Regions from separate parts of the Alcaligenes parafaecalis genome, predicted to be linked through region 1. Evidence: riboswitches for the same ligand, from Rfam matches in the RefSeq annotation. Region 1 holds a riboswitch; the other holds the start of a gene.

Evidence for each region. A riboswitch is a leader RNA that binds a small molecule or an ion and turns the genes downstream of it on or off. The one in region 1 is predicted to bind S-adenosylmethionine.
Region 2: another riboswitch for S-adenosylmethionine. It lies ahead of OSH09_RS05200 (hypothetical protein); the one in region 1 lies ahead of metX (homoserine O-succinyltransferase MetX).

What each region holds. Positions count from the first base shown of each region.
Region 1 covers NZ_JAPKNA010000004.1:263,722-267,931, forward strand. The annotation lists gene metW (methionine biosynthesis protein MetW) at 1-366, opposite strand, end outside; gene metX (homoserine O-succinyltransferase MetX) at 363-1,607, opposite strand; SAM riboswitch at 1,597-1,675, opposite strand; gene OSH09_RS14145 (response regulator transcription factor) at 1,879-2,154, shown strand; gene OSH09_RS14150 (hypothetical protein) at 2,084-2,614, opposite strand; gene gshA (glutamate--cysteine ligase) at 2,808-4,210, shown strand, end outside.
Region 2 covers NZ_JAPKNA010000001.1:1,110,700-1,114,909, forward strand. The annotation lists gene OSH09_RS05185 (M20 family metallopeptidase) at 1-484, opposite strand, end outside; gene OSH09_RS05190 (LysR family transcriptional regulator) at 638-1,516, shown strand; tRNA gene OSH09_RS05195 (tRNA-Leu) at 1,655-1,739, opposite strand; SAM-I-IV-variant riboswitch at 1,892-1,985, shown strand; gene OSH09_RS05200 (hypothetical protein) at 2,103-2,447, shown strand; gene OSH09_RS05205 (siderophore-interacting protein) at 2,444-3,244, opposite strand; gene OSH09_RS05210 (PadR family transcriptional regulator) at 3,247-3,819, opposite strand; tRNA gene OSH09_RS05215 (tRNA-Leu) at 3,981-4,065, shown strand.

The DNA of each region.
Region 1 (4,210 bases):
AAACGAGACGATACCATACCGCGCCACCCGGGCCATCTCGCGCAGAATGTGCTCGGTATGGTGCATGGACTGCAATGTCTTGGACAGGACGACGGTATCAAACTGCTGGTCGCTGAACAGCGCCAGCCCTTTTTCCAAGTCCTGCTGGATCACGTTGACGCCACGGCGCACCGAGGCAATCACGAACTGATCATTCAGTTCGACACCCGTTCCGACGACCTGGTGCGTATCACGCAGATGCGCCAGCAAGGTGCCATCGTTACAGCCCAGATCCAGCACTCGCGAACCTGGCTCAATCCATTGCGCAATACGCAGCAAGTCCGGTCTTAACATGGCGGGATCCACCTGAGTCTGCAGCTTAGTCATTCTGCCAACACCCCTGTAGTGCGCGTACGCGCGGGCAAGCCCAAATTAGCGGCGATCTGGTCATAGTATCCCTGCACAACGGCGTGGTAACGCGGGTCTTCCAGCAAGAAGGCATCATGACCATGTGGTGCATCGATTTCGGCGTAGGTCACCTGACGCTGATTGCGCAGCAAGGCCTGCACAATCTCACGCGAACGCTCGGGCGAGAAACGCCAGTCCGTGGTGAAAGACACCAGCAGGAACTTGGCCAGCACTTTTTCCAGCGCCTTGACCAGGTCACCCTGAAACTGACGCGAAGGGTCAAAATAATCCAGCGCCCGCGTAATGATCAGATAAGTATTGGCGTCAAAATAACGCGAAAACTTCTCGCCTTGATAACGCAAATAGGATTCGACCTCGAATTCCACACCGTAGTTGTAGTGGTATTCGCCGCCTTGAGCAGGCGCACGCTGGTTACGGCCAAATTTTTCGGCCATGACGGTATCGGACAAGTAGGTGATGTGACCCACCATGCGGGCAACGCCCAGACCAGCTTTGGGCACTACACCGTGCTCGTAATAATTACCGCCGTGAAACTGCGGGTCAGACAAAATGGCGCTACGGGCCACTTCGTTAAAAGCAATGTTCTGGGCAGACAGGCGCGGTGTGCTGGCAATAACCACGCAGTTTTCCACGCGCTCCGGGCAGCTAATGGCCCAGCTCAAGGCCTGCATGCCACCTAAAGAACCACCCATAACGGCAGCAAACTTGCGGATGCCGAAGTAGTCCGCCAAACGGGCCTGGGCGCGAACCCAGTCTTCCACCGTCAGAACAGGAAACTCGGAGCCCCAGGGCTTGCCAGTAGCAGGATTGGTACTGGACGGGCCGGTAGAGCCAAAGCAGGAGCCAATATTATTGACGCCAATCACAAAAAAGCGATCCGTATCAACGGCTTTGCCCGGGCCGACCATATTGTCCCACCAGCCTATGCTTTTGGGATCGTCGTCGTAATAACCGGCAACGTGATGCGAGGCGTTCAGTGCATGACACACTAGCACCGCATTGCTGCGTTCTTCGTTCAGGGTGCCGTAGGTTTCGACTGCCAGCTCGTAGCTGGGCAGCACTTGCCCGCTGCGCAGGTGCAGGGGTTCGTCAAAGGCGATAAGTTCGGCATGTACAGGGCCCACGGAACCTTCGGGGATCAATCCGCAGGATGGGCTAAGGGCGCCAGCGTTGGCGCTAGGGACGGAATCAGTGGCCATCAGGACCTCTTTAGCTGGATTTATGGAGCGCCCGCAAGCGGATCAGGCAAATCGGCGCAAAACGTATAAGACAAAATTCTAGCATCGCTGCGGCGCGGCGTCCAAATCGACCAGCCGGGATCGATTCAGAACTCTGGACAAAGGTAATGTCAGCGAAAAGACAATGCTTTGATTTACATCATTATTTTCACGCACATCTGTCTGCCAGCTAAGCTAAATTTGAGTACATTGGCCCGACGTCTACCACGAATGCATGAGGAATGGCTTTACCGTGACGCATTTAACTGCACGCGAGCAGTCCTGCCTGAACTGGGCTGCCCATGGCAAGACTAGCTGGGAAATCAGCATCATCCTGGGCATCACTGAACGCACGATCAACTTCCACTTCCAGAACGCCTACGCCAAGCTTGGCGTCTATAGCCGTCAGGCTGCCATTACCCTGGCCTTGCAACAGCACCTGATCAGCGGCGACCCGGCTAGCGAGCTAGGCCGTCAAAGAACACCTTTGCCTGTGCCGCGTCCGGGGCCTTCCCGGAATCCGTCATAACAAAGCCCTGCACCAGCCAGCCCGGCTCGATGCGGATCATGGCTTCCAGCCGCAAGGCCACCCCGCCCACATCGCGCGTCATGTAAAAGATCTGTCCGGGTAGTGGCAGTTGAATCTGGCTTTTCTCGCTGACTTGCCCATCGGGTATGAACTTCTCGCGCAGAGACTCGTGCAAAGCCTCGTACAAGCGTTGACGAGCGGCCTCGTCCTGCTGCAGTTCTGTAGGCAAAATAACGTGGCCTACGGTATAGCTTTGCCCACCGGCCGTGGCAGTAGTCAGGTAAAAATCCAGCTTGTAGTGCTCGAAATCCAACAGTCGGTGACTGGTGGTTGGTTTGCCCGGCAGCATGGCCGACAAGCCCGTTTGCTCAAGCTGAACCTTGCGCCAGTTAAACTCCGGACTGCAGGCTGCCAACATCAAGAAAGCCGCCAGTACCGCGGTAATGCGCCTGATCATCATGGTGCTAATCCCATATCCCGTTTCATGCTTTTCATCGGCTGGCTGAACAGCCGCCTTATACTCGCCCTGCCTGACACGCCTTTTGGCGCAACTTAACAAAGCAAGCCTGGTCGGACTACTATTTATAGACGGGCCTGCGCCCATTGAACAGTCCCGTATCTTGCACCCGATTTCGAAAGTGGGAAACACCACCATGAACACCAGCCACGAACGCCGCCTTGCCCTGCAACAGAATCCCGAGATTTTGAAGGGAATCTTGCGTGGCATCGAAAAAGAAGGACTGCGCGTCGATGCGCTGGGCCAATTGGCAAATACTCCCCACCCCCAAGCGATTGGTTCGGCCCTGACCAACGGTCATATCACCACCGATTACGCCGAAGCCCTGCTGGAGCTGATTACCGAGCCGCAAGACCGGGTCGAGGACGTGCTGCAGGAACTGGCCGATATTCATACCTTTGTAGCGGGCAAGCTAGACCAGGAAATAATCTGGAACCAGTCCATGCCCGCGCTCTTGCCAGCCGAGAAAGACATTGCCATTGCCTGGTACGGTAAATCCAACACCGGCATGCTCAAGCATGTATACCGACGCGGTCTGGCCGAGCGCTATGGCAAGCCCATGCAGTGTATTGCCGGGGTGCATTACAACTTTTCCCTGCCTGATGGCATCTGGCCTCTGTTGAATGTCTGTGGCGACAATCTGCAAGACCAGCGCTCCAACGGTTACCTGGCGCTGATCCGCAATTTCACCCGCTATTCCTGGCTGCTGATGTACCTGTTTGGTGCCTCGCCCGTGCTGGACGCCAACTTCCTGCAAGGTCGCAGCAACAATCTGGACAAGGTCGATGACGATACGCTGACCATGCCTTGGGCTACCAGCCTGCGCATGAGCGATCTGGGCTATCACAACAAGGAAGCCCAGGCTGAGCTTCAGCTTTGCTACAACGACCTGGACACCTTTGTGATGCGCATGTATCACGCTGCCGTGACCCCTTGGCCCGATTACGAAAAACTGGGCACCCACCGCGATGGCGAATGGATTCAGCTCAACACCCATATTCTGCAAATCGAAAACGAGTACTACTCCAGCATTCGCCCCAAGCGCACCACCCAGCGCAGCGAGCGCCCGGCTACGGCCCTGGCCCAGCGTGGCGTGGAGTACATCGAAGTGCGTTGCCTGGACATCGACCCTGAGTCGCCTACCGGCATTTCCGAGCAGACCTGTCGCTTCCTGGACACCTTCCTGCTGTTCTGTACCGTACAAGACAGCCCCTTCTTCCCGGACGGCGGTTACTGCCAGGACAGCAAGAGCAACTTTGCAACTGTCGTGCGCGAAGGCCGTCGCCCCGGCCTGATGCTGACCAATCAGCAAAAGGAAAGCGTCAGCCTGCAAGACTGGGGCCACGAGATTCTGGAATCTCTGCTGCCCTACGCACAAATGCTGGATCAGGCCCTGAATACCCAAGGCCACACCGAAGCGGTACAAGCCCAAATTCGCAAACTGGAAGACCCGGCACTAACGCCTTCGGCCCAGGTACTGAGCCGTTTGCGTGACACAGGCCTGAGCTTTCACGACTACGCCTTGCAACGCAGCCGCGA
Region 2 (4,210 bases), on a different contig from region 1:
CTTCACCCGTCTCAAAAATCGCTTTCAGGTTGAAACCCAGGCGTCCTTTCCGGGCCTGAATCACCTGCTCCAAGGCGACTAAATTGATACTGTGCTGGCCTTTGTTATCTGCCGTGCCACGGCCGTACCAGCGCTCGCCCTCAATCGTCAGCGCCCAGGGGGTCAGACCTTCCCGCCATTGCTGATCATGCCCTGGCACCACATCACCATGCCCGTAAGTCAGGACGGTTGGCAGATCGTCGGACTCGTGGCGATGCGCGACCAGAATGGGCCCTGCCCCTTTGGGGTTGTCCATAATGCGAACCGCAAAACCCAGTTTGCTCAGGCTGGGGCTCAGCTCCTGATCCAGATACTGAACAAGCTGATCGGCCTTCTCGGCAGTTTGGCTATCACTTTCAATGGCGACGCGTCGGCGCAGCTCGGCTTCAAAGCGCCCATCGGCCAGATAGGCACGCACATTGGCTAATGCTTCACTTTTTCCCATTCGTTTGTCGTTCTGTCATTGATATAGAAAGTGGGACTATAAAATCTGGCTTTCCTTCTGTATATTTCTATCTTTAGAATCTAATCAGCTAATTTTTAGAATCCTTAAAACGACACGAACCCATTCGTCCAACGCCAGGACGGGCATTTTTTTATGGACTACAAATATTTTCTGGCCGTTATGGAAACGGGCTCGCTGGCCGCGGCTAGTGCACGGCTGCACATTGCACCCAGCGCTATCAGCCGACAAATTGCCTTGCTGGAAGAGGCCGTGGGGGTCAGCCTGTTTGAACGCAGACGACGCGGCATGGTACTGACCGCTGCCGGGCAAGCCCTGGCCGATCACGCTTTACGAGTACGTTTGGAAGAAGAAGCCATCCTGCAGAGCCTGCGCACCCAGGACTATGCACAAGCCCATCTGATCCGGGTAGCTGCTACCGAGGGCTTGTCGCGCTACTTTTTACCCGGTGTAATGGCTGATTTTTCGGCCCGCATGCCACAGGCGCAATTTGCCTTGAGGGTTGGCTCGCCCAATGATTGCCTGGAGCAAGTCAAAAACGGCGATGTCGATCTTGCGGTGGTCTTTAGCACGGCGCCCGTGCCCGATGTCGAGGTGAACCATAGCTGTCGATCCCCTCTTTTTGCCATTATGCGGCCTGATCACCCATTGGCTCGTTCACGCAGCCTGACGCTAGCCGAACTGCAAGCCTATCCCATCGTGGTGCCGGGTGAGGAGTCGACACAAAAGCAGCTTTTCAACCATGTCTGCCAGATGGAAAAACTGCGCTTCAACGAAGTCTTTAGCTGCAATTATTCGGGGGCGCTGCACGAATACGTGCGACAGACAGAAGCGATTGCTTTGGGGGCCTTGATCAGCCACCGCAGCAGTCAGGACAATGGTCTGAAAACCATCCCCGTGCATGACTCGCGTCTGGAGAGGGATATACAGGTGCTGAGTATGGCAAAGCGGGTGCTACCCACCAGTGTGCAGGAGTTTATGCAGATGCTGATTTTTGAGCTGGAGCAGGACTAAGCGCACCAGACGCGACCCCGGTCGGGCTTGCATGCCCGACCTTTCTCGTCCCCACGTCAGGTGCTCAAGCACCTGACTTTCTGGGCTGGAATGCAAAAAGCCAACCATCTTACGATGATCGGCTTTTTGAGGAATATTTGGTGCCCAGAAGAGGACTCGAACCTCCACACCCGAAGGCACATGGACCTGAACCATGCGCGTCTACCAATTCCGCCACCTGGGCTCTGACTGCTGGACTTGTTTTTCAACTCGTCTCTGCAAGACAGAAGAGGACTATAGCATGATTTTCAAATTTCGCAAACTATTTCTACCGTTTTCATGCCCGATAGAAATAAAGGCAGCTCTTGCACTTCATGAGAATCGCTTTTATGCTTATTGCTATATCAAGAGTTGGGACATCCCATGCCAACCTGTGTACCCGCACAAGGTGGATTCAAGATATGGCCATCTGGCAACCAAAGGGATCGTAGTCATACACCCCGCTGCCAGCGGGTTTTTTTATGCTTGGCTTGCCAGGCAGCCAACGGGTCCTTTAATCCAAATTGCTCACCCGGAATCACTTCCAAGAGCTAAACAGGAGTGTTTTATGTCCGCAGCGTTTTTCTATCACCTGACCCTGGAACAACACAGCTATCGCATTGTTCTGCGTCCCGGTTGTTCCCGGCTGGCCGTAGTGTGTGAACGGCATGCCGATACGGTCGGTGATTACGAGCCGCGTTGGCTTGGTTCCAGTTGCCGTGGCGGCTACTGGGCCCGCTTTCAACATGATATTGACAGCACCTTGCTGCTGAACATGGATGCCATTGCCCGGCTGATTGACGAACATCGTCTGGCACATCCCAGCACGGTTCTGGATACGGATTTACAGCCTGTCCTGAAAGTAGGCGGACGCTTGCGCGCCCAGCCCTACCCTCAGCAGCAAGCGGCCTAGTCCAGGCGGGGAGCGTCTTCGCCCTGATCACCTTGTCGCCAGTAGCTGCTGGCCCGGATGACTCCTTTATCCAGACCTCGTTCTTGCACCCAATACTCGCGCAAGCTTTGAGCAATCGAATATTCAGCCGCGACCCAGACGTAGCCTGTACCGCTTAATTCCGGTGCGGCACGCAGGGCATCAAGAACGCCATCCAGCCCCGCCAGAGAAGGAATCCAATTCACGGTTACGTGATCGGGCGCCTCCATCGTGCCCAGTGTCAGCAGATTGCGGGCCAGCACGTAAACCTGCACCTTCACATTGGCGGGCAGTTCATGCACGCGTCGTGCCATGGCAGGCACGGCGGTTTCGTCACCAATCAGGATTTGCCAATCCAGATCCTTGCTGACCAGGAAGGAGCCGCGTGGACCGGCTACGCCCAGCTTGTCGCCCTCTTTGGCGTGCATGGCCCATTGGCATGCAGGGCCTTCGCCGTGGACCACAAAATCAATATCCATCTCATTGTCCTGCGCTCGGAATTCGCGCGGGGTGTAGTCGCGGATGGGGGGCTTTTCCTGACCAGCGGCAAAGACCATGCCACGCTCGCCCATTTGGGGCAGACGCAATTCCTTGGTGGCGGGATCGGGGAAAATCAATTTAACGTGGTCATCAAAACCGGGGGTGTGAAACCCTTCCAGATCCGAGCCTTCCAAGGTGATGCGCACCATAACAGGACCCAGTTCGCGTCGCTGCTTGACGGTCAGCAAGCGCAGCTTCAGGGTATGGGCCACTTTCTGCGTTAATTGTTCAGACTGCATGCTTAGGCCTCCTTAGGCAAGTTGCGTATTTCGGCTATGGCTTTTTCCAGAATAGCCACCACCTCCGCCTGCCGTTCCAGGCTAGCGGTTGATTGTTCAAACATGGCCTGCTTCAGGCTATGACGTACCTGGACAAACTCCGGCAACCAGCCTGTTTGCTCTTGTGCGGCCTTCAAATCTTCATCGCTATTGTGTTCGGCCAACATCTGCCGGATCCACACCAGCTTGCGCCCGCGATAGGTCAGGGATTGCAGCAGGTAATCACATTTCTCGTGCTGCTCGTCCAGATAGGCCTGACCTTCTTTGGTCAGGCTGTACATCTTGCGTCGACCTTCTTCCTCAATCAGTACCCAGCCTTGAGTGGCGCAATAAGCCAGGGCCGGATACACCGCGCCCGCACTGGGTACATAGCTGTTCTGGCTGATCTGCGCAAAGCGGCGGATCAGTTGATAACCGTGAGTGCTGCCTTCTTTGAGCAGCGCCATCAGCATGAGTTGCATGGCGCGGGCAGAGTACTTTCGACCCTGGCCCATATCCAGCAACATGCGCTCGACATCCATTGTGTTGAATTTCATGATCACACTCTTATGCTATATCACACGACACATTCTAATGATAATGAGAACGCCAATCAACTAGAAATTAAAATAAATTCTACGCCAGGATAATTGCTTGCATTTTTAGTTGAATTAACCCTATAATTACAGGCTTGAGGCGAGCAACAGCTTGAATCAAAGCCCAGGTGGCGGAATTGGTAGACGCGCATGGTTCAGGTCCATGTGCCTTCGGGTGTGGAGGTTCGAGTCCTCTTCTGGGCACCAAATATTCCTCAAAAAGCCGATCATCGTAAGATGGTTGGCTTTTTGCATTCCAGCCCAGAAAGTCAGGTGCTTGAGCACCTGACGTGGGGACGAGAAAGGTCGGGCATGCAAGCCCGACCGGGGTCGCGCCTGTGTGACCGAGTCC